2 regions of the Pseudomonas sp. ASL7 genome follow, and region 2 is predicted to be linked to the other one. Evidence: riboswitches for the same ligand, from Rfam matches in the RefSeq annotation. Region 2 holds a riboswitch; the other holds the start of a gene.
What was found. A riboswitch is a leader RNA that binds a small molecule or an ion and turns the genes downstream of it on or off. The one in region 2 is predicted to bind cobalamin.
Positions count from the first base shown of each region.

Region 1 (15,676 bases), 890 kb from region 2:
CGACAAGCTCAAGGCGGCGATCAGCGAGCACATGGGCGAGACCTCGGACATTGTCGGTGTGGTGCTGAGCCAGGCGACGGCTTCGGGGCTTGCGTTGATCGGCTGGCTGGCGAATCTGGTGCTCATTCCTGTGGTCAGTTTCTACCTGTTGCGGGACTGGGACGTGATGATGACCAAGATTCGCAGCCTGCTGCCCCGCAATCGCGAAGAGCGTGTGGTCGCCCTGGCGGATGAGTGCCATGAAGTGCTGGGGGCGTTCGTTCGCGGACAGTTGCTGGTGATGCTGGCGTTGGGCGTGATTTACGCGGCGGGCCTGATGCTGGTGGGGTTGGAGTTGGGGTTGTTGATCGGCCTGATTGCCGGTCTGGCGGCGATTGTGCCGTACATGGGGTTCGTCATCGGCATCAGCGCGGCATTGGTTGCCGGTCTGTTCCAGTTTGGCGGGGACCTGTATCCCATGATCGGCATCGTCGCGGTGTTCATGGTCGGCCAGGCGCTGGAAGGCATGGTGCTGACCCCATTGCTGGTGGGGGACCGCATCGGTTTGCACCCGGTGGCAGTGATTTTCGCGATTCTGGCGGGTGGCGAGCTATTCGGCTTTACCGGAGTCCTGTTGGCGCTGCCGGTGGCGGCGGTGATCATGGTGCTGGTTCGCCATATGCACGATTTGTATAAGGATTCCGATATGTACAGTGGCGTCGACAAGCTGGAACTCTGACGTGCGTCGAGCGTGCGTGGCGGGCAGCCTGGTTCGATAGCAGGTGGGCCCGCCTCTTGCGTGCGGCTGTCACATGCACCGCCAAAGAAACTGTCATAAAACCAGTGTGTTAACGCAAACCTTTGATTTTGCTTGTGGTCTGTCGCATTGTGCGACCCGCGTCACGGGTATAAACTTCGCAAACTTTACACAGAGGCCACTAACGGTTCCGTTGGAACTGTTCAGTCAGCATGAAACCGATTCAGCTGCCCCTAGGTGTGCGTCTGCGTGATGACGCTACCTTTATCAATTACTACCCAGGCGCCAATGCCGCAGCACTCGGCTATGTCGAGCGGCTATGCGAAGCCGACGCCGGCTGGACCGAAAGCCTGATTTATCTCTGGGGCAAGGACGGGGTAGGGCGTACCCACTTGTTGCAGGCGGCGTGCCTGCGCTTCGAGCAATTGGGCGAGCCGGCGGTGTATTTGCCACTGGCTGAGCTGCTGGATCGCGGCACCGAAATCCTCGATAACCTCGAACAATACGAACTGGTCTGCCTGGATGATTTGCAGGCAGTCGCCGGGCGCGCGGATTGGGAAGAGGCGCTGTTCCATCTGTTCAATCGTCTGCGTGACAGTGGACGGCGTTTGCTGATTGCCGCTTCGACCTCCCCGCGTGAACTGCCGGTGAAGCTGGCGGACCTCAAGTCTCGTTTGACCCTGGCGCTGATCTTTCAGATGCGGCCGCTTTCCGACGAAGACAAATTACGGGCCTTGCAACTACGCGCTTCGCGTCGCGGCCTGCACCTGACCGATGAAGTCGGGCATTTTATTTTGACTCGCGGCACCCGCAGCATGAGTGCGCTTTTCGAGTTGCTGGAACGTCTCGATCAGGCCTCACTTCAAGCCCAGCGCAAGCTCACCATCCCGTTTCTAAAAGAGACACTGGGCTGGTAAAACCTAGTGCCTACAAGGTTTTTGGCAGATTTCAGGCGCCAAAAAATCCGCTGTCCTACAGGGCGTAGGACACGCAGGTGTCTAAATGGGGCATTAGCGCTTAGATGTAATCGCGAAACCGGAAAGTCACATAAAGATCGATTGAATTTGCAAATGAGGTTGATAGCGGGCATAGTCTCGCCTTCTTTACAACTATCAGCCACGGTCGTGCCCATGCTAAATCGCTTTGCACCCCTCGTGCCCCTCGCACTCGTCACCCTGTTGTTCGGTTGCGCTGCTCACTCTCCAGTGTCCCAGCAAGAGCAACAACAGCAGGTTCAAAATTCTGTTACTGCCCAGTCTTCCGCTCTTTACCAGGAAGAGATGGCCACCGAAAAAGAACTGGCCGACTTTGCTGGCGGCAAGTCGTACAAGCTTCCGGGTCTGGCCGACAGCATCCTCGAACGTGGCATGTCCCTGATCGGTACCCGTTACCGTTTCGGCGGTACCTCTGAAGACGGTTTCGATTGCAGCGGTTTCATCGGTTACCTGTTCCGTGAACAGGCCGGCATGAATCTGCCGCGCTCCACTCGCGAAATGATCAACGTCGACGCGCCACTGGTTTCTCGCAGCAAGCTGCAGCCGGGCGACTTGCTGTTTTTCGCCACCAATGGTCGACGCGGTCGCGTCAGTCATGCCGGGATCTACCTGGGTGACAACCAGTTCATCCATTCCAGCAGCCGCCGCAGCGGTGGTGTCCGGATCGATAGCCTGGGCGACAGTTACTGGAACAAAACCTTCATCGAAGCCAAGCGCGCACTCGCGATGGCCCCGACCGCAGCCCCGACGATCGTCACGGCGCGCCAATAAGCGGACAGTTTGTAAGGTGAACTTAAAGTCTTACTTGAAGTTTGCCGTTTAGCCGCTAGAATCCAGATCTATTATTGATGGCAAACCGCCTGCGTCCTGCGCAGGCGGTTTTCTTTTCTGCGTCCCCTGCAGAAAAAGCCGCAGCCAGATCAGGATGTTCTGCCATGACGACGTCGGCCCGCCTCGCAATCATGTTCTTTGCCGCGCTGCTTGGCGCCTGCGCGAGCCGCCCACCGCCTCCTGCTCCGGTGGTTCGCGCGCCGATCATTTTCGGCTCATCCCAAGCCTTCTCCCCCGAAGCAGAAGAAGTACTGTTCCGCGCGTTGGGCCTGGTCGGCACACCTTATCGCTGGGGCGGCAACACGCCAGACTCCGGATTTGATTGCAGCGGCTTGATCGGCTACGTCTACCGTGATGTCGCCGGTATTTCCCTGCCGCGTACCACCCGCGAGCTGATCAGCATGCAGGCGGCTAATGTGGGCAAGGAAGGCCTGCAAACCGGTGACCTGATTTTCTTCGCCACCCATGGCGGCTCCCAGGTCAGCCACGCCGGCATTTATGTCGGCGAAGGCCGATTCGTCCATGCGCCAGCCACCGGCGGCACGGTGAAGCTTGACAGCTTGTCCAAAGCGTATTGGCAGAGAGCCTACCTGAGCGCCAAACGTGTCCTGCAACCTGAGCATCTGGCGCGTAACCCATAGTTCGCAGAGGTTGTCATGACCGCTCGCACGCTCAATCTCGACGATTCCCTGTATCAATACCTGCTCGACGTTTCCTTAAGGGAAACGTCGGTGCTCAAGCGCTTGCGCGACGAAACCCAGGCGCTGCCCATGGCTCGCTGGCAGGTGGCGCCGGAGCAGGGGCAATTTCTCGCGTTACTGGTGAAGATCACCGGTGCCAGGCATTTGCTTGAAGTGGGCACCTTCACAGGCTACAGCGCCTTGTGCATGGCGGCTGCATTGCCGGATGACGGTTCGCTGATCTGCTGTGATATTCCCGGCGACTACAACGCCATCGCGCGCCGCTACTGGCAGGAGGCGGGGCTCACCGAGCGGATCGATCTGCGTTTGGCGCCTGCACTGCAAACGCTCAACCAGCTCAATCAGCCAGGCCACTTCGATTTGATTTTCATTGATGCCGACAAGGCTAACTATCCAGCCTATCTTGAGCACGCCCTGCGTTTGCTGCGCGTGGGTGGTCTGGCGGTGTTCGATAACACGCTGTGGAGCGGGCGGGTACTTGAGGAGCATTCCGAGAGCGCAGACACCCGGGCCATCCAGGCACTCAATCGTGCCTTGAAGGATGACTCGCGCGTGGATCTGTCGTTATTGCCGTTGGGCGATGGATTGACGTTGTGCCGTAAGCGCTAAAACGTCGGGCCCGTGTAGGAGCGAGCTTGCTCGCGATGGTGGGTCAGTTACATCGATGTCGCCTGACACACCATCGCGAGCAAGCTCGCTCCTACAAGGTGATGTGTTCGGCGGTAATGCCTTATTTAACCGCCGAAACGCGCCACACCTTGTTCCCCACATCATCCGCCACCAGCAAATCCCCCTGCTGATCAATCACCACGCCCACCGGACGACCCATGGCCTCTTCTTTGGCGTTGAGGAAACCGGTGAGCACATCAATTGGCTGCCCGATTGGTTTGCCTGCGCTGAACGGCACGAAAATCACTTTATAGCCACTGTGCGGATTACGGTTCCACGAGCCGTGCTGGCCGATGAATGCCCCTTCCTTGAACGGCACCGCAAGTGTGTTGCCTTCAGCAAATGTCAGGCCCAGCGACGCAGTATGCGGGCCGACTGCGTAGTCCGGAGGGATCGCCTTGGCGACCAGGTCCGGGTTTTGCGGATCGACCCGAATGTCGACATGCTGGCCGTAATAGCTGAACGGCCAGCCATAAAACGCGCCGTCCTTGACCGAGGTGATGTAGTCCGGCACCAGGTCGCTACCGATTTCGTCTCGCTCGTTGACCGCCGTCCACAAGGCGCCGCTGTGCGGCTCCCACGCCATGCCGTTGGGGTTACGCAGGCCCGAGGCGAAGATCCGGTGATTGCCGGTGGCTCGGTCAACCTCCCAGATCGCCGCGCGACCTTCTTCCTTATCCAGGCCGTTTTCGGCGACGTTACTGTTCGAGCCCACCGTGACGTACAGCTTGCTACCGTCTTTGCTGGCGATGACGTTTTTGGTCCAGTGATGATTCAGCGGGCCGGCTGGCAAGTCGACCACTGTGATCGGCGGCGAGGTGATCGCCGTATCGCCGTTTTCATAGTGGAAGCGCAACAAGCGGTCGGTGTCGGCCACGTAGAGGTCATTGCCGACCAGCGTCATGCCGAAGGGGGAGTTCAGGTGTTCGAGGAACACCGTGCGGGTTTCGGCAATGCCATCGTGGTCCTTGTCTCGCAGCAGCGTGATGCGGTTCGGACTCGGTACGGCCGCGCCGGCGCGGCCCATGACTTTGCCCATGATCCAGCCGCGAATACCTTTGCTGTCATCGGGTTTCGGTGGTGCGTTGGTTTCGGCCACCAGCACGTCGCCGTTGGGCAACACATAGAGCCAGCGAGGGTGATCGAGGCCTTCCGCAAAGGCCGCGACCTGAGTTCCGGCGGCTGCAATGGGTTTTGCGCCAGCCGGCCAGCCAATCGCCGGGGCGATGTTCACCGTCGGGATCAGGGTCTTGTTGGGTTCTGGCAGTTTTGGCGACGGACCCGTGCCGTCGGAGACTTGCAGGCTGGCGGTTTCACCACAGCCGGCGAGCCCTCCGGCGAGCGCGATGACAATGATGAGTTGGAGCTTGCACATGCCGGTCGTCCCTATGAATGCCCTATCTATTCATAGAGACGCCGAGAGGATTGAAGGTTCAACCGGTCAGCCGCGTGCTTCCTTGAATAGCACGGCGATGCCCGGGTGATAGTTGCCCGCTTCATTGCGCAATTTTCGGTAAGCGTAGGGGAAATACCAGGCGACGGCGCAGCTGTGTTCCTTCTGCAGGTCGTCGACCATGTCCTGGAGTTCTTCCGGCGTGGCGCCATGCTGGGCCTTTTGCGGCGCGACAAACAGGCAGCCGAGTTTCAGGTCGCTGGCGTAGCTGATTTTCTTCGCGTCGCTGGTGATATCGAGCAAGGCTTGAGTCAGGTTCAGGCTATTGACCCGAGGCCAGCGCTGCGTGGCCTGGAGGTAAGCGCGTTCTTCAGGGGTGGCGATAAACAGATCGGCGCGCGCATTGCGTTCGCCTTCTTCGGTTTGCTTACGGGTCGACGTTTGTTGCAGCGTGACCATTTCCGCCATCCAGGCTGCAGTGGAAAGCAGCCCGAGGTTGGCTTTTTCATCGAACCAATACGGGGTTTCGTTATCGCCGCGCACAGCGTTGTAGCGGTCGATACAGACAAACCAGCGCTCCAGCACCGGGCGCAGGAATTCCAGCTTCGGATTGCTGATGATCATGCCTTGCATGTTGCTCACCCTTGTTATTTTGATTGCGGTTATGGCTCTTTGATATCACTGCTCGCGCTGTGACACAACCTTGGCGTCAGCCGATTGACCGGCGGCAGTATATCGTTCACCGGGGTTCTGTCTTCATTTGACGCTCCACCCCCAACCCTCTAACCTTCGCGGCTTGTTTCAGGTGCTCTGTGACCCTGGTCGACAGAGTGAAACAGGGAAGCCGGTGAGTCATCCCTTCAAACGAAGGGGGTCACGATCCCGGCGCTGCCCCCGCAACGGTAAATGAGTGAAGACTGCGCCTTGAGCCACTGTGTCGACTGTCGACATGGGAAGGCGCGCAGTCCGGCGTATCGCCGCTTATGAGCCCGGAGACCGGCCTGATTCATCCAGCGGCATCACGGTGGGCGATGCCAGGCTTTTTGCCGTCAATTCTTGTGCCTGCCCGCCGTTATCCAGCCTCAACGGAGAGCTCCCCCATGACTGATTCCCCTGATCGTGACGAACGCCATCTGGCGCGCATGCAGCGCAAAAAAGCCGTGATCGACGAACGCATCGCCAACTCCCCGAATGAATGCGGCCTGCTGTTGGTGCTGACCGGCAACGGCAAAGGTAAAAGCAGTTCAGCCTTCGGCATGCTGGCCCGGTCCATGGGCCATGGCATGCAATGCGGCGTGGTGCAGTTCATCAAAGGTCGCAACAGCACCGGCGAAGAGTTGTTCTTCCGGCGCTTCCCGGAGCAGGTGCGTTTTCATGTGATGGGCGAGGGCTTCACCTGGGAGACCCAGGATCGCCAGCGCGATATCGCTGCCGCCGAAGCCGCCTGGGCCGTGTCGCAGCAATTGCTGCGCGATCCGTCGATTGGCCTGGTGGTGCTCGACGAGTTGAACATCGCGCTGAAGCACGGCTATCTGGATCTCGATCAAGTGCTCAGCGATTTGCAGGCCCGTCCGCCGATGCAGCACGTGGTCGTCACCGGTCGCGGCGCCAAGCCTGAGATGATCGAACTGGCCGATACCGTCACCGAAATGGGCGTGATCAAGCACGCGTTCCAGGCCGGGATCAAAGCGCAAAAAGGCGTCGAACTGTGAGTCAACCACGTCATTGCCCGGCGGTACTGATTGCCGCGCCGGCTTCCGGTCAGGGCAAGACCACCGTCACCGCCGCGCTGGCCCGTTTGCATCGCAATCAGGGGCGCAAGGTTCGCGTGTTCAAATGCGGCCCGGACTTTCTCGACCCGATGATTCTCGAGCGTGCCAGCGGTGCGCCGGTGTACCAACTGGACATGTGGATGGTCGGCGAGCAGGAGAGTCGCCGGCTATTGTGGGAAGCCGCTGGCGAAGCCGACTTGATCCTGATCGAAGGCGTCATGGGGTTGTTCGACGGTACGCCGTCCAGCGCGGACCTGGCGCGGCACTTCGGTGTGCCGGTGCTCGCTGTGATCGACGGCACGGCCATGGCGCAGACGTTTGGCGCACTGGCCCTGGGGCTCGCGCGTTATCAGCCGGACTTGCCATTTGCCGGTGTGTTGGCCAACCGCGTCGGCACGCTGCGTCATGCGCAATTGCTCGAAGGCAGCCTGACCGAAGGGCTGCGCTGGTACGGCGCCTTGTCCCGGGAAACCGGGATCGAATTGCCGAGTCGGCACCTGGGGTTGGTTCAGGCCAGCGAGTTGAACGATCTTGATGTGCGCCTCGATGCGGCGGCGGACGCCTTGGCCAGCAGTTGTGAGGTCGCGCTGCCGCCAGCGGTGGAATTCGCCGCCCCGGATGTGATCGCTGCTGAGCCTTTACTGGCAGGGGTGCGGATAGCGGTCGCCCGCGACGAAGCGTTTGCTTTCACCTATGGCGCGAGCCTGGATTTGCTGCGAGCCATGGGCGCCGAGTTGCTGTTTTTCTCGCCGATCCGTGACGCCCGATTACCAGAGGCAGACAGCCTTTACCTGCCGGGCGGTTATCCTGAATTGCACCATCTGGCGCTGTCACAGAATGCCACGATGCTGGCTGCGATCCGTGCGCACCACGTGGCGGGCAAACCGTTGTTGGCCGAGTGTGGCGGCATGCTTTATCTGCTCGATTCGTTGACCGATGTCGAAGGCACTCGCGCTGAGCTGGTTGGCCTGCTGAGCGGTGATGCGGTGATGCAGAAGCGTCTGGCCGCGTTAGCGTTACAAGCGGTCGAACTGCCCGAAGGTGTGTTGCGCGGGCATACCTATCATCACTCGTTGACCAGCACCGAGCTGGAACCGATTGCTCGTGGTTTAAGCCCTAACGGCGGGCGCGGGGCGGAGGCGGTTTATCGTGAGGGGCGGATGACCGCTTCCTACGTGCACTTCTATTTTCCCTCCAATCCGACCGCTGTAGCCGCGTTGTTTGCGCCTGATCATGACACCGCCATCGCGAGCAGGCTCGCTCCCACATTTGAGAGTGTGTTGCCTGAAGAAATGCTGTCCACTGTGGGAGCGAGCCTGCTCGCGAAGAGGCCATGACCGATAACGCATTCTCCGAAGCCGAACGCGCGGCGGTCTACCGAGCCATCGGCGAACGCCGCGACATGCGTCACTTCAGCGGCGGCAGCGTCGAGCCAGAGTTGCTCAGGCGCCTGCTCGAAGCCGCGCATCAGGCGCCGAGCGTCGGCCTGATGCAGCCTTGGCGTTTCATCCGCATCAGCGATCGGGCCCTGCGCGGCAAGATTCAGGTGCTGGTGGAAGAAGAGCGTATCCGCACCGCCGAAGCCCTCGGCGAGCGCACCGACGAATTCATGAAGCTCAAGGTCGAAGGCATCAACGACTGCGCCGAAGTTCTGGTCGCCGCGTTGATGGATGATCGCGAGCGGCATATTTTCGGCCGTCGCACCTTGCCGGAAATGGACATGGCCTCGTTATCGTGTGCGATCCAGAACCTCTGGCTGGCCTCCCGCGCCGAAGGGCTGGGCATGGGCTGGGTCTCGCTGTTCGAACCGCAAGCGTTGGCGGACCTGCTGGGGTTGCCCATCGGCGCAAAGCCGATGGCGGTGCTTTGCCTCGGACCGGTCAAGGAGTTCTACCCGGCGCCGATGCTGGTGCTCGAAGGCTGGGCGCAGGCGCGTCCACTCAGCGAATTGCTGTATGAGAATTATTGGGGAGAGAGTCAATGAGTGTGGCGTTGTTGAGTGTTGCCGCCGTGGCGCTGGATGCGCTGCTGGGTGAACCCAAACGCTGGCATCCGCTGGTGGCGTTCGGCCGTTTTGCCGACCGCATCGAGCAACGATTCAATGGTGGCGGTCGCGGCTGGCGCAGTCACGGCGTCACCGCGTGGGTGATCGCGGTAGTACCGCTGACGCTGCTGGTCACGGCATTGTCCTGGGCGCCTTATGTCGGCTGGATCGTCGAGATTCTCGCACTCTATTGCGCCCTTGGCCTGCGCAGCCTTGGCGAGCATGTCGTGCCGGTGGCCAGCGCGTTGCGCAGCGACGACCTGGACCAGGCGCGCCAACGCGTGAGTTACCTGGTCAGCCGTCAGACCAGTGAACTGGATAAAACCGAAGTCGCCCGTGCGGCCACCGAGTCGGTATTGGAGAACGGCAGCGACGCGGTGTTTGCCGCGCTGTTCTGGTTTGCCGTGGCTGGCGCGCCGGGCGTGGTGCTCTACCGTTTGAGCAATACGCTGGATGCGATGTGGGGCTACCGCAATGAACGCTTCGAACGTTTCGGTTGGGCCGCGGCAAAAATCGACGACATCCTCAACTACATTCCAGCGCGACTGGTGGCATTGACCTACGCGCTGCTGGGCAAAACCCGACTGGCGCTTAAATGTTGGCGCACCCAAGGCCCGACCTGGGACAGCCCGAATGCCGGTCCGGTAATGGCCGCCGGTGCGGGAGCACTTGGCGTCGAGTTGGGCGGGGCGGCGATTTATCACGGTGAACTGCATCAGCGTCCACCACTGGGCGAAGGCGTGCCGGCGGATGCCGACGCCATTGACCGTGGCTGGCAATTGGTCCAGCGCGGCGTAGGGTTATGGCTGCTGATTCTCTGCGTGGGGGCTGAATTTTATGCTTGAACACGGTGGTCGGTTACGTAAAGCGGCGCTCGATTTCGGCATTGCCGAAGCCGATTGGCTCGACTTGTCCAGTGGCCTCGCGCCCTGGCCGTTTGCGGTTCCGGAGATTGCGCAGCAGATCTGGGCGCGTTTGCCGGAAACCGATGATGGCCTGGAGCAGGCCGCTTGCGATTATTACGGCGCCGCCCAGGTGTTGCCGGTTGCCGGTTCGCAAATGGCGATCCAGCTGCTGCCACGATTGCGTCGGGCCGGCAAGGTCGGCGTGCTATCACCCTGTTACGCCGAACACGCCGAAGCATGGCGACGCAATGGCTACATTGTGCGCGAGGTGATAGAGCAGGAAGTCGACTTCTATCTCGACAGCTTCGACGTGCTGGTGGTGGTCAATCCGAACAATCCCACTGGCCTGAGCCTGCCCCCAAGCAGGCTGCTCGACTGGCATGCACGACTGGCTCAGCGCGGTGGCTGGCTGGTGGTCGACGAGGCGTTCATGGACAACACGCCGTCCTTGAGCCTGGCGCCTTTTACCCATCAGGTCGGTTTGATTGTGCTGCGCTCCTTCGGCAAGTTTTTCGGCCTGGCCGGTGTGCGGCTGGGTTTTGTCCTGGCCGAGCGCAAGCTGCTCAAGTTGCTGGCCGAACAAGTGGGGCCGTGGGCGGTCAGCGGGCCTACCCGGGTGGTCGGCCACGCCTGCCTGCTGGATACCGAAGGGCACGTCAGGCAACGGGCGCGCACCGAAGCGGCCAGCGAGCGTCTGGCGCTGCTGCTTGAGCAGCACGGCTTCAAGCCCCAGGGTGGTTGCGCGCTGTTCCAATGGCTGATCACCGAACGCGCCGAACAGCTGCATGAATTCATGGCCCGGCGCGGCATCCTGCTGCGGCTATTCACCCATAACAGCAGCCTGCGTTTTGGTTTGCCCGGCAATGAAGCGGACTGGGCGCGTCTCGCGCAAGCGTTCGGTGCCTACGCTGAGGAAAACCGATGACTGAGTTGATAGCTCCGAGCGCCACTTCGATGGTTCCGAGCGCCACTTTGATGGTGCAAGGCACTACGTCGGACGCCGGCAAAAGCACACTGGTGACAGCGCTGTGTCGTTGGGTCACGCGTCAAGGCGTGCGCGTCGTGCCATTCAAACCGCAAAACATGGCGCTCAACAGCGCAGTGACTGCCGACGGTGGCGAGATCGGGCGCGCGCAAGCGGTGCAGGCCCAGGCGGCCAACCTTGAGCCGCACACCGACATGAACCCGGTGTTGCTCAAACCCAACAGCGACACCGGTGCCCAGGTGATCATTCATGGCCGCGCTGTCACGACGATGAACGCCGTCGCCTATCACGATTACAAAGCCATCGCGATGCAAGCGGTACTGGCCTCCCATGCACGGTTGAGCGCGGCGTATCCGGTGGTGATGGTTGAAGGTGCCGGCTCGCCCGCCGAGATCAATCTTCGCGCCGGTGACATTGCTAATATGGGCTTTGCCGAGGCGGTGGATTGTCCGGTTGTGCTGATTGCCGACATCAATCGCGGCGGTGTCTTCGCCCATCTGGTGGGGACCCTGGAACTGTTGTCGCCAAGCGAACAGGCGCGGGTCAAAGGTTTCATCATCAACCGCTTTCGCGGCGACATCGCCTTGCTGCAATCGGGCCTCGATTGGCTGGAGGCGCGCACCGGCAAGCCGGTGATCGGCGTGTTGCCCTACGTGATGGATCTGCACCTGGAAGCCGAAGACGGCATCGATCAGCGTCAGATCGACAAGGCAGATCAGGTGCTGAAAGTACTGGTGCCGGTGCTGCCGCGCATCAGCAACCACACGGATTTCGATCCGCTGCGCCTGCATCCACAAGTGGATCTGCAATTTATAGGTCCCGGCCAGACGATTCCGCCCGCGGATCTGGTTATTCTCCCCGGTTCGAAAAGCGTGCGCAGCGACCTTGAGTATCTGCGGGCCAGCGGCTGGGATAGCGCTATTGCCCGACACTTGCGCTACGGCGGCAAAGTGTTGGGGATCTGTGGCGGTCTGCAAATGCTCGGCGAACAGGTGCACGACCCTCTGGGGCTCGAGGGCGCGCCGGGTTCCAGTGCCGGTTTGGGCTTGCTGGCGTTCGACACGCAGCTCGAAGCAGAGAAGCAATTACGTAACGTGCGCGGGCGTCTGGCGTTGGAAAATGCAGCCGTCAGCGGCTACGAAATTCATGCCGGCGTGACGACTGGGCCGGCCCTGGAAAACGCCGCCGTGCAGTTGGACGATGGGCGCTGCGATGGTGCACAAAGTGTCGATGGGCAGATTTTCGGAACGTATCTGCATGGGCTCTTCGAATCACCGGCGGCGTGCAGTGCGCTGTTGCGCTGGGCGGGTTTGCAAAAGGTCCAGGAGGTCGATTACCACGCATTGCGCGAGCGCGATATCGAGCGGTTGGCGGATTTGGTGGAGAAGCATCTGGATACTCGGCTATTGCGCGAACTCTGCGGGATTTAAGGTGATTTGAAGTAAGCCATCGCGAGCAAGCTCGCTCCCACATTGGATTTTCGGCGTTCACAGAGCCCCTGTGGGAGCGAGCTTGCTCGCGATGAGGCCCGTCGCTCCACCGCCAATTAGAAGGTTATAAGTATGCTGCAACTGATCCTCGGCGGCGCCCGTTCCGGTAAAAGTCGCCTGGCCGAAAAACTCGCGTCCGACAGCGCTCTGGCGGTCACCTACATCGCCACCAGCCAAGCCCTCGACGGCGAAATGAACGAACGGGTGGCCCATCACCGCGCCCGTCGTCCGGCCGAATGGGCGTTGATCGAAGAACCACTGGAACTGGCCCGCGTGCTGCGCGAAACCGCCAGCGAAGAGCATTGCTTGCTGGTGGACTGCCTGACGCTGTGGATGACCAATCTGCTGATGCTCGACAATTCCGAGCGCCTGACGGCCGAACGGGAGGCCTTGCTGGACTGCCTGGCGTCATTGCCAGGTGAAATCATTTTTGTCAGCAACGAGACCGGAATGGGTGTCGTACCGCTGGGCGAATTGACTCGCCGCTACGTCGATGAAGCCGGTTGGCTGCATCAAGCTTTGGCCGAGCGCTGTCAGCGAGTCGTCTTGACCGTCGCCGGCCTGCCCCTGACTTTAAAAGGAACCGCGTTATGACTCAATCCTGGTGGCTGAACCCGTGCAAGCCGATCGATACCCAAGCGGTCGAGCAGGCAGAGGCCCGTCAACAGCAGCTGACCAAACCCGCCGGTTCCCTCGGTCAACTGGAGGCGGTGGCAGTGCAACTGGCGGGTTTGCAGGGGCGGGTCAAACCGCATCTGGATGAACTCTGGATCGCCATTTTTGCCGGTGACCATGGCGTGGTGGCCGAAGGCGTGTCGGCGTTTCCCCAGGAGGTCACGGGGCAGATGCTGCACAACTTCGTCAGCGGTGGTGCGGCGATCAGCGTGTTGGCGCGACAGCTGGGGGCTGCTCTGGAGGTGGTTGATCTCGGCACCGTGACGCCGTCCTTGAACCTGCCGGGCGTGCGTCACCTGAATCTCGGTCCGGGCACGGCGAATTTCGTCGAGGGCCCCGCCATGACGGCGGCCCAAGGCGAGCTCGCCCTGCAGGCGGGTCGCGACAGTGTGCTACGCGCCATTGCAGCGGGCACGCAGTTGTTTATCGGCGGTGAGATGGGCATCGGCAATACCACCGCGGCCAGCGCGTTGGCCTGTGCGTTGCTGGATTGCCCCGTGGTGCATTTGACCGGGCCGGGCACCGGGCTGAACGCGGCGGGTGTCAGCCATAAAGCCCGGGTCATCGAGCGCGCGTTGGCGGTGCACCAGGCTCAGCGCGGTGATCCGTTGCAAACCCTGTTTAACCTCGGCGGTTTTGAAATTGCCGCACTGGTCGGTGCGTACCTGGCCTGTGCTCAGGAAGGCGTCGCGGTGCTGGTAGACGGGTTCATCTGCAGCGTCGCCGCGTTGGTGGCAGTGCGATTGAATCCTGCGTGCCGTCAGTGGCTGTTGTTCGGTCATCGCGGCGCCGAACCGGGTCATCGTCATGTGTTGGAAACCCTGAACGCTGAACCCTTGCTGGACCTCGGTCTGCGTTTGGGCGAGGGCAGCGGCGCTGCATTGGCTGTGCCGCTGCTGCGTCTGGCCTGCGACCTGCACGGGCAAATGGCGACTTTCGCCGAAGCTGCGGTGGCGGATCGCCCGGCATGACCTTGCGCCTCGATCTGTTGCGCCACGGTGAAACCGAACTCGGTGGCGGCTTGCGCGGCAGCCTCGACGATGCGCTGACCGACAAGGGCTGGGCGCAGATGCGTGCGGCAGTGGTTGAGCAGGGGCCCTGGGATCGCCTGGTCAGCTCGCCGTTGCAGCGTTGTGCGCGGTTCGCCGAAGCGCTCGGGGCGCAACTGGGGTTGCCGGTGCAGCTGGAGAAAGACCTGCAAGAACTGCACTTCGGTGCATGGGAAGGGCAGAGCGCTGCAGCGCTGATGGAAACCGATGCCGAAGCGTTGGGGCTGTTCTGGGCCGACCCTTATTCGTTCACCCCACCTCAGGGTGAGCCCGTCGCGGACTTTTCAGCGCGAGTGTCGGCGGCGATCGATCGGTTGCACGCGACCTGTGCCGGCGAGCGCGTGTTGCTGATCAGTCACGGCGGCGTCATGCGTTTGTTGCTGGCGCGGGCACGGGGACTGCCCCGTGAGCAGTTGCTCAACGTTGAAGTCGGTCATGGTGCGTTGTTTTCGCTGTCGGTCGAGTCGGGTGGCCAGCTTAAGGAAGTGCTCTGATCATGTTGCCGTTCTGGATCGCCCTGCAATTCTTGAGCAGCCTGCCGATTCGTCTGGCGGGCATGCCGACGCCAGAGGCGGTGGGGCGGTCGCTGTTGTTTTATCCGCTGGTCGGTCTGCTGTTTGGCGTGATTTTGTGGGCGCTGAACTGGGTTTTGCAGGGCGCACCGTTATTGCTCCACGCCGCGTTGCTGCTGACGGCGTGGGTGTTGCTCAGCGGCGCGCTGCACCTGGACGGCCTGGCCGACAGTGCCGATGCGTGGCTCGGTGGGTTCGGCGACCGTGAGCGCACGCTGACGATCATGAAAGACCCGCGCAGCGGGCCGATCGCGGTCGTGACGCTGGTGCTGGTGTTGTTGCTTAAATTCGCTGCGTTGCTGACATTGATCGAGCAGCAGCATGGCGCTGTGCTGATCATCGTTCCATTGATGGGGCGTGGCGCAATGCTGGGCTTATTCCTGACCACGCCTTATGTGCGTGCCGGTGGTTTGGGGCAGGCGCTGGCCGATCATCTTCCACGTTCGGCTGGCAAGCAGGTGTTGGCGGTCAGTGCGTTAGCCTGTGTTCTGATTGCAGGCCTCAGCGCTGTGTGGGCGCTTGCGTTGTCGGCGGTGGTGTTTGTCTGGCTGCGGAAAACGATGCTCCGGCGATTGGGTGGCACGACGGGTGATACGGCGGGGGCATTGCTGGAATTGCTAGAGGTTGCGGTGTTGGTGGGGTTGGCATTGACCTGATATTTATGTGGTTGATGTGCTGGCCCCTTCGCGAGCAAGCTCGCTCCCACATTGGAATGTGGTCACCTGTGGGAGCGAGCTTGCTCGCGATTGCGGTTTACCAGACACTCTCAAAACCTCTGAACGAACTCATCTGTAACTTGATTTAATACAACCGCGGGTATATACACGCACCATGCTCGACTCTCAATGTTTATGCATCA
Region 1 covers NZ_CM155279.1:251,723-267,398, forward strand. The annotation lists gene AC1MDT_RS01160 (AI-2E family transporter) at 1-718, shown strand, start outside; gene hda (DnaA regulatory inactivator Hda) at 949-1,653, shown strand; gene AC1MDT_RS01170 (C40 family peptidase) at 1,867-2,502, shown strand; gene AC1MDT_RS01175 (C40 family peptidase) at 2,667-3,203, shown strand; gene AC1MDT_RS01180 (O-methyltransferase) at 3,219-3,872, shown strand; gene AC1MDT_RS01185 (PQQ-dependent sugar dehydrogenase) at 3,994-5,307, opposite strand; gene AC1MDT_RS01190 (hypothetical protein) at 5,374-5,958, opposite strand; cobalamin riboswitch at 6,112-6,344, shown strand; gene cobO (cob(I)yrinic acid a,c-diamide adenosyltransferase) at 6,426-7,037, shown strand; gene AC1MDT_RS01200 (cobyrinic acid a,c-diamide synthase CobB) at 7,034-8,434, shown strand; gene bluB (5,6-dimethylbenzimidazole synthase) at 8,431-9,081, shown strand; gene cbiB (adenosylcobinamide-phosphate synthase CbiB) at 9,078-9,986, shown strand; gene cobD (threonine-phosphate decarboxylase CobD) at 9,979-10,971, shown strand; gene AC1MDT_RS01220 (cobyric acid synthase) at 11,001-12,461, shown strand; gene cobU (bifunctional adenosylcobinamide kinase/adenosylcobinamide-phosphate guanylyltransferase) at 12,594-13,115, shown strand; gene cobT (nicotinate-nucleotide--dimethylbenzimidazole phosphoribosyltransferase) at 13,112-14,167, shown strand; gene cobC (alpha-ribazole phosphatase family protein) at 14,164-14,739, shown strand; gene AC1MDT_RS01240 (adenosylcobinamide-GDP ribazoletransferase) at 14,742-15,473, shown strand; gene AC1MDT_RS01245 (MarR family winged helix-turn-helix transcriptional regulator) at 15,649-15,676, shown strand, end outside.
Region 1: another riboswitch for cobalamin. It lies ahead of cobO (cob(I)yrinic acid a,c-diamide adenosyltransferase); the one in region 2 lies ahead of AC1MDT_RS05280 (CbtB domain-containing protein).

Region 2 (15,676 bases):
GCTGCGAAATGAAAAAACGGCACCCGTGAGTGCCGTTTTTTTATGGGTTAAATTCATTGGCCCCATCGCGAGCAGGCTCGCTCCCACAGTTGACCGCATTCCAATGTGGGAGCGAGCCTGCTCGCGATGGGGGTCTATGGACGATACAAATGCGCATGCCCCGCGCGATACAGCGATGATTCGCTGAAGTGATCACTGCCCAACACCCGACCCACCAATATCAACGCCGTACGCCGGAATCCCTTGGCTTCAACCTTTCCGGCAATGTCCTCGATCGTTCCCACCACCCAATCCTGGTCCGGCCACGTCGCCCGGTGGATCACCGCAATCGGGCAGTCCGCGCCGTAATGCGGCAGCAATTCAGCCAGGATCTTCTCCAGATGATTCACCCCCAGATGAATCGCCATGGTCGCCCCGTGTTGCGCCAGACTGCCCAGTTCTTCACCGGCCGGCATCGCCGTTTTGTCGGCGTAGCGGGTCAGGATCACGCTTTGCGAGATGTCCGGCAGTGTCAGTTCTGCGCCCAATAGCGCCGCGCAGGCAGCCGTTGCCGTCACGCCAGGAATGATTTCAAACGGGATATCGAGTTCACGCAGATAACGAATCTGCTCGCCAATGGCGCCATACAGGCTCGGGTCGCCGGAGTGGACACGGGCCACGTCCTGGCCGTTGTCATGGGCGGTCTTGATCAGTTCGATGATCTGTTGCAAATGCAGTTCAGCGCTGTTGACCACGCGTTCGGCACGGTGGCCTTCCAACACGGCGGCGGGCACCAGAGAGCCGGCGTAGATGATCACCGGGCAGTTGCGAATCAGCCGTTGGCCTTTGACGGTGATCAGCTCCGGGTCGCCGGGACCTGCGCCAATGAAGTAGACGGTCATCGTCGGTTCCTGTGAGAAAAAGGGGCAGGGCAAGGCTTCAGATGAAGATTGCTCATGATCGAAGGCGAGGATTATCGAGGATTTTACGCAGGCCCGGCCAATGCCAACGTTGCCTGGGCATATTTTTGTCGCGTAATCAGCAGCTTTGCCGGCACCTGAGCCAGTTGTTCGGCCAGGGCCAGGGCGGTACTTTCCGCCACGCCGTAGCAGCCAGTGCGCTCGAACGCGATCTGTGAATGGTGGCTGAGTTGCAGTTGATAGCCCGCCAACTGTTCGCTGCTGAAAAACATCACTTTTAACCCAAGTTGTGTGGCCAGTTCGATCAGGCCAGGTTCATCGCGCTTCAGATCGATACTGGCCAGGGCCTTGATCTCGTGAAGTTGGATTTGATGAGCCTGTAACGCCTGATCGAGTAGCGCCCGCAGCGTGCTGACAGGGCAGCCGCGCTGGCAGCCCAGGCCGACCACTAAAGTCGGCGCTGTGCGGGTATCAGTCATGCGTGGTAGTGGCCATCGCTTTTGCGGCGGAACAACCAGGCGCTGATCAGGCCCAAGGCCAGCCAGAATCCCATGTTGGTCAGCTGCGAAGCGATTTTGAATTGAGCTTCCAGGGCTTGCGGCGCGAGCATCGAATGCACTTCCGGTTGTGGCGCGCCAATCACGTGCGGAACGGCCAGGATCGCCACACCCAGGGCTTTCATCAGCCAATGACGGCTGAATACGATCAGCGCGATACCGACAGCGGTGGAAGCGGCGGTGCCAATCCACCAGATCTGCCGTTGCGCCAGATCGGCAGCGACCGTGCCTGGCAGTTCAGGCGGCAGACCCAGTGTGGGTGCCAGAACGAAGGTCGCATAACCGGCCAGGCCCCAGAGCAGACCCTGAGAGGTTTTGGTCGGTGCACGCAGGGTGTAAAGACCGGCGAGCATCAGGGCAAAACCGACGGCAACCACCAGGTTGCCGCCCGTGGTCGACAGCACACGCTGCCAGCCGTCTTCCGGCTCCCAGGCCTCTGCATCGTGGGTGTGGCCGGCCATGGCGGCACCGGCGTGTTCATGAACTTCAACGGCTGGCGCGGCTTTCTCATAGGTTTCCGCCTGAAGAATCAGCGGAGCCACCCAAAAGCTTTGCAGCAAGGTCAGTAGCAGGGCGGCCAGCAGCCCGGTAAAACCTGCGGTTTGCGCAATACGCTTGATCATGTCAGCAGGTCTCAATGGCACGGGAAAGCGGAGCTGTGACGGGTATCGTGCGCAGCGTTGTGCACCGCAGCAATGTGCGAGAAACCGGCGAAGTACACAAGGCTAGCGCCAAGAATCGACGCACACACGGCGGCGATCAGGCGTTGGCTCAGGGTTGTGGTGGTGCTGGCGGTGCTGTGGTTGGTGCTGGTGATGGTCGACATGGCGCTTCCCTCTGGTCTGTCGGCAGGTGGATAGAGCGCATGGAAAACCCCTGCGAGTCGGGCACGCAGACGTTCAAACAGCGCCCGCCCACCGCGGGTTTGTTATTCAGTGAACGTAATCGTCACTTTGTGTTGCGGGCCGGTCTCCGGGCTCGCGAGGGGCTTTGGCGTCAGCCGAAACCTGCAAGAATCACCTTCCCATGCCGAACTGCTGGCACAGTGGATTTGATTCTTCACTCGCTTACCGTTGCGGGGGCAGCACCGGACTGACATGGCTTTAGAGTAAAGCACATGATTCACCGGTTTCCCGTTTCACCCTGTGAAGGGCACCCGTAACAAGGTGCGTAGGAGAGCATGGGTGGGGGATGGGCGTCAATTGGCAAAGGTTCTCAACTCGGGACCGAGGTGAGTTCTTCGCGAGCAGGCTCGCTCCCGCAGGGGAATGCGATCACCTGTGGGAGCGAGCCTGCTCGCGAAGGGGCCGGTGCAGGCGCTACAAGACATTGACCCGCCCCCACACCATGCGTAGCCTTGCGCTTTCGAGGTTCTTCGGCGGTTGCCGAAGCTAAGAAGGGAACGCGGTCAATGCCGCGGCTGCCCCCGCAACTGTGAACGGTGATGTTCGCTGCCACGCCACTGCAAACCCAGTCCAACGGGTTCGCGGGAAGGCGCAGTGAATGCCAGGCCAACGGCCCGGCGCACCGTCAGCCAGGAGACCTGCCTCGATACAGATTCTCACTACAACCGGGCGGGGTGATCCGATGGCGAACTCTTCAGGCACGCGCGTCCGCGTTGCCGGTCGTCGTCCCGTTTGCCCGCCACCTTGCCAAAGGGCATCCGATGAAAACACTGGCCAAACTCCCCGTCACCATCGTTACCGGCTTCCTCGGCTCGGGCAAAACCACCTTGCTGCGGCACATGCTCGACAACGCTCAGGGCCGCCGTATCGCGGTGATCGTCAATGAGTTTGGCGAGTTGGGCATCGACGGCGAAATCCTCAAGCAATGCGCGATTGGTTGCACCGAAGAAGAAGCCAATGGCCGCGTCTACGAATTGGCCAACGGCTGCCTGTGCTGCACCGTCCAGGAAGAATTCTTCCCGGTGATGCGCGAACTGGTTGCCCGTCGCGGCGATCTCGACCACATCCTCATCGAAACCTCGGGCCTGGCCCTGCCAAAGCCACTGGTTCAAGCCTTCCAGTGGCCGGAAATCCGCAGCGCCTGCACCGTTGACGCGGTCATCACCGTCGTCGATAGCCCGGCCGTGGCGGCGGGCACTTTCGCTGCATTCCCGGACCAGGTCGACGCCCAGCGCAAACTCGATCCGAACCTGGACCACGAATCGCCACTGCACGAACTGTTTGCCGACCAACTGGCGAGCGCCGACCTGGTGATTCTCAACAAGGCCGACCTGATCAGCCCTGCAGACCTGGCTCGCGTGCGCCTGGAAGTCGCCGAAGAACTGCCGCCCGCGGTGAAAGTCATCGAAGCCAGCAGCGGTCGCGTACCACTGGACGTGTTGATCGGCCTTGGTGCCGGCTCCGAAGAACACATCGACAGCCGTCACAGCCACCACGACCATCACCATGAAGGCGAGGACGATCACGACCACGACGCCTTCGATTCCATTTCGATTGAACTGCCGCAAGCCGACGAAAGCCTGTTGATGGACGCGCTGACCCAGCTGGTGGTCAAGCACGGCATCCTGCGGGTCAAAGGCTTCGCCGCCGTTCCGAACAAACCGATGCGCCTGCTGATCCAGGGCGTGGGCACGCGTTTCGACAAGCATTTCGACCGTCAGTGGGGCGCTGAAGAAGCGCGCACCACGCGTCTGGTACTGATCGGCCAGGAGCTGGACGCCGCTCAACTCGAAGCGCAACTGCGCGCTGCGCTCAGCGTTTAAGCCATGCACCTGCTCAGGACCCAGCCCGGCGGTTTCGTGTCGGATGACAACATTGCCGACCTTGGACAAACCCCCGCCGAGCTGGTGATCCTGTGCAGCGGCGATTCCAGCCTCGCGCTGCTCGCCGAAGCCGCGCAGCAATTGCCCGACGATTACCCGAGCGTGCGCCTGGCAAATCCGATGCAGGTGCAAAATCATGCGTCGGTCGACCTGTATGTCGACGAAGTGCTGCGCCACGCCAAGGTGATTCTGATCTCTTTGCATGGCGGCATCGCTTATTGGCGTTACGGCGTCGAGCGGCTGGTGGAATTGTCCCAGCGTGGCGTGCAGTTGATTCTGGTGCCGGGGGATGACCGCCCCGACCCTGAACTCAGTGACCTGAGCACCGTGGCTGCCAGCGATCGGGACCGGCTCTGGCAGTTTTTGCGTCAGGGCGGCATGAGCAATGCCCTGGATTTTTTCCGCTGCGTGGCCAATCGTTGGCTGGGTCGCGACTATAGCTGGGCCGAGCCGCAAACCCTGCCGCGCACCGCGATCTACCACCCGCACAAAAGCCCCGCTGAACTGAGCGATTGGCAAGCCGACTGGCAGGCCGGACAGCCGGTGGCGGCGGTGCTGTTTTATCGCTCGCACTTGCAGGCGGCAAACACCGGTTTCATCGATATTTTCTGCCAGCGCTTGCAGGCAGCGGGGTTAAACCCGTTGCCCATTGCGGTGGCCAGTTTGAAAGAACCCGGCTGCCTGACGGTGGTCGAGGACCTGTTGGATGAAGCCTGCGCCTCGGTGATTCTCAATACCACCGGCTTCGCCCAGTCCAGCCCCGAAGCGCCGCACTTGCGGCCGTTTCGCCGCAATATCCCGGTGATTCAGGCGATCTGTGCCCAGGACAACGAACCCGGTTGGCGCGCCAGCGAACAAGGCCTCGGTCCACGAGACCTGGCGATGCACATCGCACTGCCGGAACTGGATGGGCGGATCATCAGCCGGCCGATCAGCTTCAAGGACCTGGCCTGGCGCAGCGAGCGCAGCCAGTCGGACGTGGTGTGCTACCGGGCGCAACCGGAACGCATGGATTTTGTCGCTGAACTGGCGCGGCGCTGGATCGACCTGGCGCGCGTACCGAACGGCGAAAAGCGCATTGCGCTGATCCTCGCCAATTACCCGACCCGTGACGGGCGCATCGGCAATGGCGTTGGCCTCGACACACCCGCCGCGGCGCTGAATATCTTGCAGGCGCTTTATCAAGAAGGTTATCCGCTACCAGCCGAGTTGCCCGACAGCGGTACCGCGCTGATCCAGCAATTGCTCGGTGGCGTCAGCAACGACCTCGACACCCTTGATCAGCGTCCCTGCCAGCAAAGCCTTGCGCTGGACGATTACAGCCGAATGTTCAACGCCTTGCCCGAGGCCAATCGCCAAGCCGTGCTCGAACGCTGGGGCACGCCGCAAAACGATCCGATGTTCCGCGGCGGACGGATGATGATTGCTGGTCTGCGCTTTGGCCTGACGTTCGTCGGCATTCAACCGGCGCGCGGTTATCAGGTTGATCCGAGTGCGGTCTATCACGACCCGGACCTGGTGCCGCCCCACGGGTATCTGGCGTTCTACTTCTGGCTGCGTGACACCTACGGTGCCCACGGCGTGATTCACGTTGGCAAGCACGGCAACCTCGAATGGTTGCCGGGCAAAGGTGTCGGGCTGTCGGAAAATTGCTGGCCGGACGCGCTGCTCGGGCCGCTGCCGAACATCTATCCGTTTATCGTCAACGACCCGGGTGAGGGCGCCCAGGCCAAGCGTCGCACTCAGGCGGTGATCATCGATCACCTGATGCCGCCACTGACCCGCGCCGAAACCTACGGGCCGCTGCGTAACCTCGAACTGCTGGCCGATGAATATTACGAAGCGCAACTGCTCGATCCGCGCCGTGCCCGCGAGTTGCAGCGCGACATCCTGCAGCTGGTGCGCGATACGCACATCGACCGCGAACTGCAGCTGGACGAAAAGCTCGACAGCGATGCCGATGCAGCGATCTGGTTGCCGCGTCTGGACACCTACTTATGTGACTTGAAAGAGTCGCAGATCCGCGATGGCCTGCACATCTTCGGCGAATCGCCGACCGGGCGTTTGCGCATAGACACATTGCTGGCAGTGCTGCGTATTCCCCGTGGCGATGGCCGTGGTGCGCAGTCGAGTTTGTTGCGGGCGTTGGCCAAGGCGTTCGAATTGGGCTTCGATCCGCTGGATTGTGCATTGGCCGAACCCTGGACCGGACCTCGCCCGGATGCTTTGTTGTCGATGAACGACGAGCTCTGGCGCACGGCGGGCGACACCCGCGAACGCCTGGAACTGTTCGCCGCTCAACTGATCTCCCAGACGGTGAATGATCCCTGTAGGAGCGAGCTTGCTCGCGATGGTGTGTCAGCCAGATTAATATCGACTGACACTCCGCTTTCGCGAGCAAGCTCGCTCCCACAGGATTTTGTGTGGACTGATGTTAGCGACATCCTCGACCACCTGCGCGAAGTGGTCGCTCCACGCCTCGACGCCTGCGGCCCGGCAGAAATGCGCGGCTTGCTGGACGCCCTGAGCGGGCGTTTCGTCCCGGCCGGCCCGAGCGGTGCTCCCAGTCGGGGTCGACTGGACGTGCTGCCCACCGGGCGCAATTTCTACTCGGTGGACGTGCGCAACCTGCCGACCACTACCGCATGGCGCATCGGTTTCCAGTCAGCGAACCTGATTCTTGAGCGACACTTGCAGGACCATGGCGATCACTTGCGTCAGCTCGGCCTGTCGGTCTGGGGCACCGCGACCATGCGCACGGGCGGCGATGACATCGCCCAGGCCATGGCGCTGATGGGCGTGCGCCCGGTCTGGGCCACTGGCAGTCAGCGCGTCGACGATTTCGAGATCTTGCCGTTGAGCCTGCTGGACCGTCCGCGCGTGGACGTGACCCTGCGCGTCTCCGGGTTCTTTCGTGATGCCTTTGCCAATCTGATCCGCCTGTTCGATGCCGCCGTGCAAGCGGTGGCCGCATTGGATGAGCCGGATGATGTGAACCCGTTGGCCGCCAAAGTGCGTGCGGAGCGCGAGGGGTTGATGCTATCGGGTCTGGATGAAGACGCGGCCAGGCGTCAGGCCGGTTGGCGTATTTTCGGGGCCAAACCCGGTGCTTATGGCGCGGGTGTGCAAGGCGCCATCGACGGTCGCCTGTGGCAAAGCCGCGAAGACCTGGCCGAGGTGTATCTGACCTGGGGCGGCTACGCTTATGGTGGTTCCGATGAAGGCACCGACGCCCGAGACCAGTTCGCCCAACGCCTGAGCCAGGTGCAAGCCGTGCTGCAAAACCAGGACAACCGCGAGCATGACTTGCTCGACTCCAATGACTATTACCAGTTCCAGGGTGGCATGCTCGCCGCCGTGGAAAGCCTCAGCGGCAAAATCGCAGCCAGTTACCATGGCGATCACAGTCAGCCGGATCTACCGAAGATTCGTACCTTGAAGGAGGAGCTGAACCGGGTGATCCGTTCCCGGGCGGCTAATCCGAAGTGGATCGACGGCGTGAAGCGACACGGCTATAAAGGCGCCTTTGAACTGGCGGCGACGGTCGACAATTTATTTGCGTTCGACGCCACCACGCAGCTGATCGACGATCACCAATACGCACTGCTGGCCGATGCCTATTTACTGGATCCGGCGACCCGGGATTTTGTTCGAGAGCATAATCCTCACGCGTTGCGCGACATGACCGAGCGGATGCTGGAAGCGCAGCAACGGGGGATGTGGCAGGCGCCGGGCGAGTATCGTGAGGCGCTGGAGAATTTGTTGCTCGATATAGAAGAAGAGACCTGACACTTTCCCCTGTGGGAGCGAGCTTGCTCGCGAAAGCGGTGGATCATTCAAGATTGATGTTGTCTGACACAGCCCCTTCGCGAGCAGGCTCGCTCCCACATTTGTAGATAGATCACCGACCATGACCGAGATTTAATAATGACCGACACCCCCCATTTCCCGCTCTCCGCCGTGGTCGGCGCCGATGACCTGAAGCTCGCGCTCTGCCTCACCGCCATCGACCCGAAAATCGGCGGTGTGCTGATCGAGGGGCCGCGCGGCATGGCCAAGTCCACCTTGGCCCGCGGCTTGGCGGACCTGCTGGCCAGCGGCCAATTCGTCACCTTGCCACTTGGTGCTACCGAAGAGCGCCTGGTCGGCACCCTCGACCTCGACGCTGCCCTGAGCGAAGGCCGCGCACAATTTTCCCCCGGCGTCCTGGCCAAGGCCGACGGCGGTGTGCTCTATGTCGATGAAGTCAATCTGCTGCCCGATCATCTCGTGGACCTGCTGCTCGACGTGGCCGCCAGCGGCACCAACCTGATCGAGCGCGACGGCATTTCCCATCGGCATTCGGCGAAGTTCGTACTGATTGGCACCATGAACCCGGAAGAGGGCGAGTTGCGTCCGCAGTTGCTTGACCGCTTCGGCCTGAACGTCGCCCTCAGTGGCCATACGGCGCCGGCCGAGCGTGGCCAGATCATTCGCCGTCGTCTGAATTTCGACAGCGATCCTCAACGTTTCTGCGCCGATTGGGAGAGCCAGCAGCAGTCGCTGCGCGAACGTTGTGAGAAGGCGCGCCGCGCACTGGCGAGCATTCCCCTTGACGATGAAGCGCTGGCACACATCACCGAGCGCTGTTTTGCCGCCGGTGTCGACGGCCTGCGCGCCGATCTGGTCTGGTTGCGCGCTGCCCGTGCCCACGCGGCATGGCGAGGTGTGAATGCAATCGCCGAAGCAGATATCGACGCGGTCGCCGAGTTCGCCTTGCGCCATCGTCGCCGCGAACAGACGCCACCGGCACCGCAACAAAACCAGGCACCCTGCGGCCAAAACGCCAGCCCAAGCGAAGGCCAGGGCAATTGGGGCGAGATGCCCGCCCAGGCGTTGCCGGTCGGTGCTCGACGTGAAGTGCCGAGCTGGCCAAAAAAGCCCTAGGCATTCGCCCGCGATCTGATGCGGGGGCGAATGCCAAACCCCGTGCCGGACGGCTGGACAACGGTAGACAGGGCAAGCGTCACGCTGCGCGTAGTGGACCGGTCAATTGGCCCGGTACATTGTTGAACGGCCGCCCGCGGCAGCGCGACGAAGTGTTGTTCCATCTGCGCACCCGTTCGCCACACGAACTGTGGCTGGTGATTGTCGATGCCTCGGCTTCAACTCGCCGCCATCAGGCGTTGAGCGATGCCAAGGGCCTGCTGGCGCAACTGTTCGACGACGCCTATCGCCAGCGCGCCCGCCTGGCCTTGCTGACCGCCAGCGGCCATGCACCAACGTGGCAGGTGCAAGGATTGAAAGCGTCCGCCGGGTTGCGCGACTGGCTGGACAGGCTGGGCGCGGGCGGCGGTACGCCGTTGCTGGCCGCGCTGGGTGAGGCGGGGGGCTGGCTGGTGAGACGACAGAAGCGTTTTCCAGCGGAAAAGCAGCGACTGTTGTTGATCACCGATGGCCGTTTGAAGGCGTGGTCGATGTTGCCGGCGCTCGAATGCCCGGGGCTGCTGATCGACATCGAACGCGGCCCGATCCGGCTTGGACGCGCGAAGCAGTTGGCATTAGCACTGCAAGCCGATTATCGGCATATCGACGAGCTGGTTTCAGGCTGAATTCTTTGCTGTCTATGCTGCCCTCATCGCGAGCAAGCTCGCTCCCACATTAGTCCGCGTTCTATCAAACATGGAGATCAACTGTGGGAGCGAGCTTGCTCGCGATGAGGGCCGGTCAGTCGAAGCCACCATTGAATGCCAGATAGCTAATGCCCCGAACAACCCCGCTGGGGATCTTCGTCAACTCGATCACCTCACTCCCATCGCCTGGCGGTACTGTCGAGTACGGCGTCTGATGTACAACTGATCAAGAATCAACGCCAGCAACGCTGACACCCCGGGCCGGGTCTTGCGCCCACGGCTCAGGCGGTGGAGCTGGAACTTCACCACCGCCATGTTCGCCAGTGCGGCCAACGGTTTGCGTTTCCAGCGAATCGGCGGCAGCTGCGGATGACTGTTCTGGCCGAGGCGCCAGTGTTTAACCAAGTCAGGTTCGAGCGCCAGGGCGGTGCCGATCCCGGCCATGGCGACGCCACTGTCGAGCACCTGTTCAACGATTGCCAGGCGCCGAATCCCGCCTGTCACCATCACCGGCATGCGCGCCACACTGGCCAGCTCACCGGCCATCTCCAGAAAATACGCCTCTCGCGCCAGCGTGCGCCCATCCCGTGCTTCACCTTGCATGGCCGGTGCTTCGTAGCTGCCGCCGGAGAGCTCCAGCAGATCAATCTGTTGGTCGTTGAGCCACTGGATCACTTGCCGCGCATCGTCGGCATCGAAGCCGCCGCGCTGGAAGTCTGCGGAGTTGAGCTTCACTGCGACGCAAAACTGCGGCGACACCGATTTGCGCACGGCGCTAACCACTGCCAACAGCAGACGCGCGCGATTTTCCAGCGAGCCGCCCCATTGATCAGAGCGTTGATTGGTCAGCGGCGACAGGAACTGACTGAGCAGGTAGCCGTGTGCGGCATGAATCTGTACGCCAGTGAACCCGGCTTTTTCCGCCAGCGCTGCGCTGGTGGCGAAGCGTTGAATGACACCTTCGATATCGCGCTCGCTCATGGGTTTGGGCTCGGCAAACATCTTCGAGAACCCGCCCAGATCCAGCGCCACCGCCGAAGGTGCCCACGCCTGTTGGCCGAGGTTGGCCATGGTTTGGCGGCCGGGATGGTTAAGCTGTATCCAGAACTGCGCGCCCCGGGCCCGACCAATGGTTGCCCACTGGCGGAAGCGTTCAAGGTGCCGCTCGTCTTCCAGGACCACGCCACCGGGACCGGTCATGGCGCGGCGGTCGATCATCACGTTACCGGTCAGCAACAGGCCGGCTTCGCCTTCGGCCCACGCCTCATAGAGCTGGAACAAAGCCTGCGCCGGAGCCTGCTCGGTGTCAGCGAGGTTCTCTTCCATCGCGGCTTTGGCGATGCGATTGCCGATGGTCTGGCCGTTGGGCAAATTCAGCGTTTGGAAGGGCGACATGCTTGACTCCTCATTAGTGAAGAGCAGAGGCTAAGCTTAAAGTTAACTTTAATGTCAAGCAGGTAAATCAGGCCATGATGAAGATTGGTGAATTGGCACAGTTGAGCGGTTTAAACCCGTCGCGCATTCGGTTTTACGAGGCACAAGGCCTGATCCGTCAGGTAGAGCGCCAGGCCAACGGTTATCGACGTTATCCGCCGCAAGCGTTGCAAACCCTGGAAATCATCCAGTGTGCCCAGCAGGCCGGCTTCAGTCTGGAAGAGCTAAAGCGGCTCTTGCCGGACGTCACGACGGGCGCGTTCAAGCGCGACGAACTGGTGGCGGGCCTTGAGCGTAAAGTCGAGCAGATTGAAGTGATGCAACAGCACCTGGCGCAGAGCAAGGCGAAGTTGCTGAGAGTGATCGAGGACATCCAGGCACGACCGGAAGGTATCGCCTGCGAGGCGAATGCCGAACGGGTGCTGGCGTCACTCAAGCATTAGGCAGGGCTGCAACGTTCACCGATGCACTGACTGGTCTTGACGTAGCCTGATCTGCATGCTAGCGGGTGCTATACTTCTTGCAGATTGCATGAAGTGGGCAACGTTCCCCACGGTACAGAGACCGACTGCAAATCTCAGTTGACGGCTGCCGGACAGAGGAGGTCTGCAGCAAACACGAGATGGGAGGTGTGGCATGAATCGACACTATTACATCAGTGACAATCTCAACGATCTTGAAACCGTTGAGTATGAATTGGAAGCCAGCGGCATCAACTCCGAACAAATTCACGTGCTCAGTGAAAAAGTGGCTGATGTAGAACAACATCACCTCCACGAGGTTAACTCGTTAATGAAACAAGATGCTGTTCACTCGGGTGAAATTGGTGCGGTGGTCGGTGTGCCACTCGCGGTGCTGGTCCTTGGAGGCGCCTATTGGATGGGCTGGACCGAATCCGCTGCCGGCTGGGTGCCTTTTATCTTCCTTGCCGTTGTTATATTTGGCTTCTGCATCTGGGAAGGTGGATTGTTTGGTATCCAGGTGCCGAACGCTCACTTCCGCAGCTTTAAACAGGTCGTAGAAGAGGGCAAACATATCTTCTTCGTGGATGTTGAACCGAATCAGGAATCGGTTTTGGACCGGGTAATCGAACATCATCCAAAGCTGACTATCGCCGGCACGGGAACGGCAGCCCCTCACTGGACAGTGGCCTGGCAGCACAAATGGCATCAGTTCAAGCGAGTGATATCGGGCTAGCTCCTGGAGACTCAAGGCCATCCGAAAGCTGCTTATTGGCCAAAGAAAATGACCCGGCTGAGGTAAACATAGTCTGCCTCGGTGGCCATCAATCCGACGAGCACCAGTAAACACAAGGGTGGCACCAATATCGCGTAGACCATGGCCAACCGTTCCCAGGCCATATGCATGAAGATGGAGACAATTAAACCTGCCTTCAACAACATGAGCGTGATAATCAGGGACCACCTGAGGTAGCCCTGGAAGTGAAAATAGTCGACAAGATACGACAGCGTACTGAGGACGAATAACAGCCCCCAAATTTTAAGGTACAAACTGATTGGATGTTGCTGACCCTGAGCATGTGCCATCATCCGTGCTCCTCTGACCTACCACAAATAGAAGAAAGCAAAAATAAACACCCACACCAAGTCCACGAAGTGCCAGTAAAGCCCGGCTATCTCGACGATCTGATAGTTTCCGGAGCGCTCATAATTTCCGCGCAATACTTTCAGCGCCACAATGGTGAGGTAGATGACGCCGATTGACACATGCAGTCCGTGGAAACCGGTGATCATGAAAAAACTGGCACCAAATTGCGCCGCCCCCATGGGGTTCCCCCAGGGGCGCACCCCCTCTGCGATGAGTTTGCTCCATTCAAATGCCTGCATGCTGACGAAGGTCAGACCCAAGGCCGCGGTCGCCAGCATCAAGGCCGTTGTTTTCGCCCGATCACGGCGATAGGCGAAATTAACTGCCATGGCCATGGTACCGCTGCTACTGATCAGTACAAAGGTCATGATGGCGATCAGAATAAGTGGGATTTCTCGACCGCCGATCGTCAATGCGAACACTTCACTGGGGTTCGGCCAGGCGGTGGTGATGGTCATGCGTACCGACATGTAGCCGGTTAAAAAACAGGTGAATACAAACGTATCGCTGAGCAGGAATATCCACATCATCGCCTTGCCCCAAGGCACCTGCCTGAAAGCCTCTCTGTCCGAAGACCAGTCGCTGGCAATGCCCGGCCATCCCGGTTCCGGCGGCGAACTGGGTGGATTGGATAAACTGGGCTCACTTGGGGCTGATGGGTGCGATGCCATGGCTTTTCACCTCAGGCCGCAGAATCTGGCGAAGGCTTCATAGGTTGCCGGTGTGCTGGTCAGCAGGGCGAATAGCACGAACCAAAGGCCCAGTAAGTAATGCCAATAGATGGCACAGAGCTCTACGCTGGCGCTGAGTTGTGGCAACGGCACGTGATGCAGGAATTTAGCGACGGTTCTGCCCCAGGCTATTAGCCCGCCCAGCAGGTGAAACCCATGCAGGCCGGTCAACAGGTAGAAGAAACTGTTGGCCGGATTGCTGGCGACAAAGTAGCCCCAGGCGACAAACTGCTGCCAGACCCAGAGTTGTCCCGTCAGAAAGGCAATTGCAAATACGCCCCCCAATGCAAAGCCAATGACAGTTGCGCCCAGTCGAGCCTGTCGTGCGGCCATACGCGACCATTGCATTGCAATGCAGCTGAATACCAGAAAAGCCGAGTTCAGCCATAGCTGCTGCGATAGATTGGCTAACGGCGCCAAGGGCTCTGTCAGGGGTAGCCAGTCGGCCATTTGTGAGCGCTCGATGAAGGCGATCACGAATAGAAAGAATAACGAGCTCACCACGGCCAGGAACAAGCGCAGGCCTATTCTTGCGTTTTGCCTTCTAGCGGCACCCTCGTCGGCCTGGATACCCTCAGGATCACGATTCCAACTGCCGCCGGGGTCAGCGCCGTCGGCGTTTCTCAATAGCAGTCTGTTCATGTTTTAACGTCCGCTATCTTGGTTCCGGCACTGAGTTGCCGCATTTGCTCCAGCTCCTCGTCGGAGACTGTTTGCGGAACGAAATCCTGTTCTATCCCCGGCACACTGTAGTCATAGGCCCAGCGATGCACGACCGGCAGCTTCGCTCCCCAGTTACCGTGTATCGGCGGGGTGTTTGGCGTTTGCCATTCCAGACTGGCCGCGCCCCAGGGATTACTGCCCGCGGGCTTGCCCTTAAATACACTCCAGGTCAGGTTGAACAGGAACAGCAGTTGGGAAACGCCGACAGTTAATGCGACCACCGTAATGAAGGCATTCAAATCGTGCGCCGACTGCGGGATGAAGGCGTAGTTGTCATAGGCGTAGTAACGGCGTGGCATGCCCTGGAAACCCAGGTAGTGCATGGGGAAGAAAATGGCGTAGGTGCCCAGAAAGGTAATCCAGAAATGCAGCTTGCCCAGGGTGTCGTTCGTCATGCGCCCGGTTACTTTCGGGAACCAATGATAAATGCCGCCGAACACCACCAGTACCGGTGCGACACCCATGACCATATGAAAATGGGCTACGACGAAATAGGTGTCCGAGAGCGGAATATCGACGATCACATTGCCGAGAAACAACCCGGTCAGACCGCCGACCAGGAAGGTGACGATAAAGGCCAGGGCAAACAGCATCGGCACGGTCAGATGGATGTCTCCCTGCCACAGGGTCAGCACCCAGTTGTAGACTTTCAGTGCAGTCGGCACCGCAATGATCAAGGTGGTGACAGCGAAGAAAAAGCCAAAGGAGGGGTTCATTCCGCTGACATACATATGGTGCGCCCAGACCACAAAGCTGAGTACGCCAATCGCAATAATGGCCCACACCATCATTCGGTAGCCGAAGATATTTTTTCGCGCATGCGTGCTGATCAAGTCGGAGACCAGACCAAACGCGGGGAGGGCGACAATGTAGACTTCCGGGTGGCCGAAGAACCAGAATAGGTGCTGGAATAATATTGGGCTGCCACCTTGGTGGTCGAGCTGCTGCCCCAGCGAGATGATCGTCGGCATAAAGAAGCTGGTGCCCAACAGTTTGTCAAACAGCATCATGACCGCACTGACAAACAACGCCGGGAAGGCCAGCAAGGCCATAATCGAGGCCATGAAGATTCCCCATACGGAGAGCGGCATGCGAAACAATGTCATGCCGTGTGTGCGCGCCTGCAACACCGTGGTGACGTAGTTCAGCCCGCCCATGGTGGTTGCAACAATAAAAATCGCCAGTGAGACGAGCATCAGTACGATGCCCCACTCGGTCCCCGGTGTCCCCTTGGTAATGGACTGTGGCGGATAGAGCGTCCAGCCCGCACCGGTGGGGCCGCCAGGGACAAAGAAACCGGCGAGCAACACCAGTACCGCTAGCA
Region 2 covers NZ_CM155279.1:1,138,623-1,154,298, forward strand. The annotation lists gene cobM (precorrin-4 C(11)-methyltransferase) at 135-881, opposite strand; gene AC1MDT_RS05270 (cobalamin biosynthesis protein) at 965-1,378, opposite strand; gene AC1MDT_RS05275 (CbtA family protein) at 1,375-2,079, opposite strand; gene AC1MDT_RS05280 (CbtB domain-containing protein) at 2,091-2,282, opposite strand; cobalamin riboswitch at 2,403-2,631, opposite strand; cobalamin riboswitch at 2,808-3,021, shown strand; gene cobW (cobalamin biosynthesis protein CobW) at 3,123-4,184, shown strand; gene cobN (cobaltochelatase subunit CobN) at 4,188-8,033, shown strand; gene AC1MDT_RS05295 (magnesium chelatase ATPase subunit I) at 8,172-9,170, shown strand; gene AC1MDT_RS05300 (vWA domain-containing protein) at 9,290-9,835, shown strand; gene AC1MDT_RS05305 (NADH:flavin oxidoreductase/NADH oxidase family protein) at 10,025-11,251, opposite strand; gene AC1MDT_RS05310 (MerR family transcriptional regulator) at 11,329-11,733, shown strand; gene AC1MDT_RS05315 (magnesium transporter) at 11,927-12,487, shown strand; gene AC1MDT_RS05320 (cytochrome C oxidase subunit IV family protein) at 12,520-12,837, opposite strand; gene AC1MDT_RS05325 (heme-copper oxidase subunit III family protein) at 12,856-13,569, opposite strand; gene AC1MDT_RS05330 (cytochrome c oxidase subunit 3) at 13,576-14,271, opposite strand; gene ctaD (cytochrome c oxidase subunit I) at 14,268-15,676, opposite strand, start outside.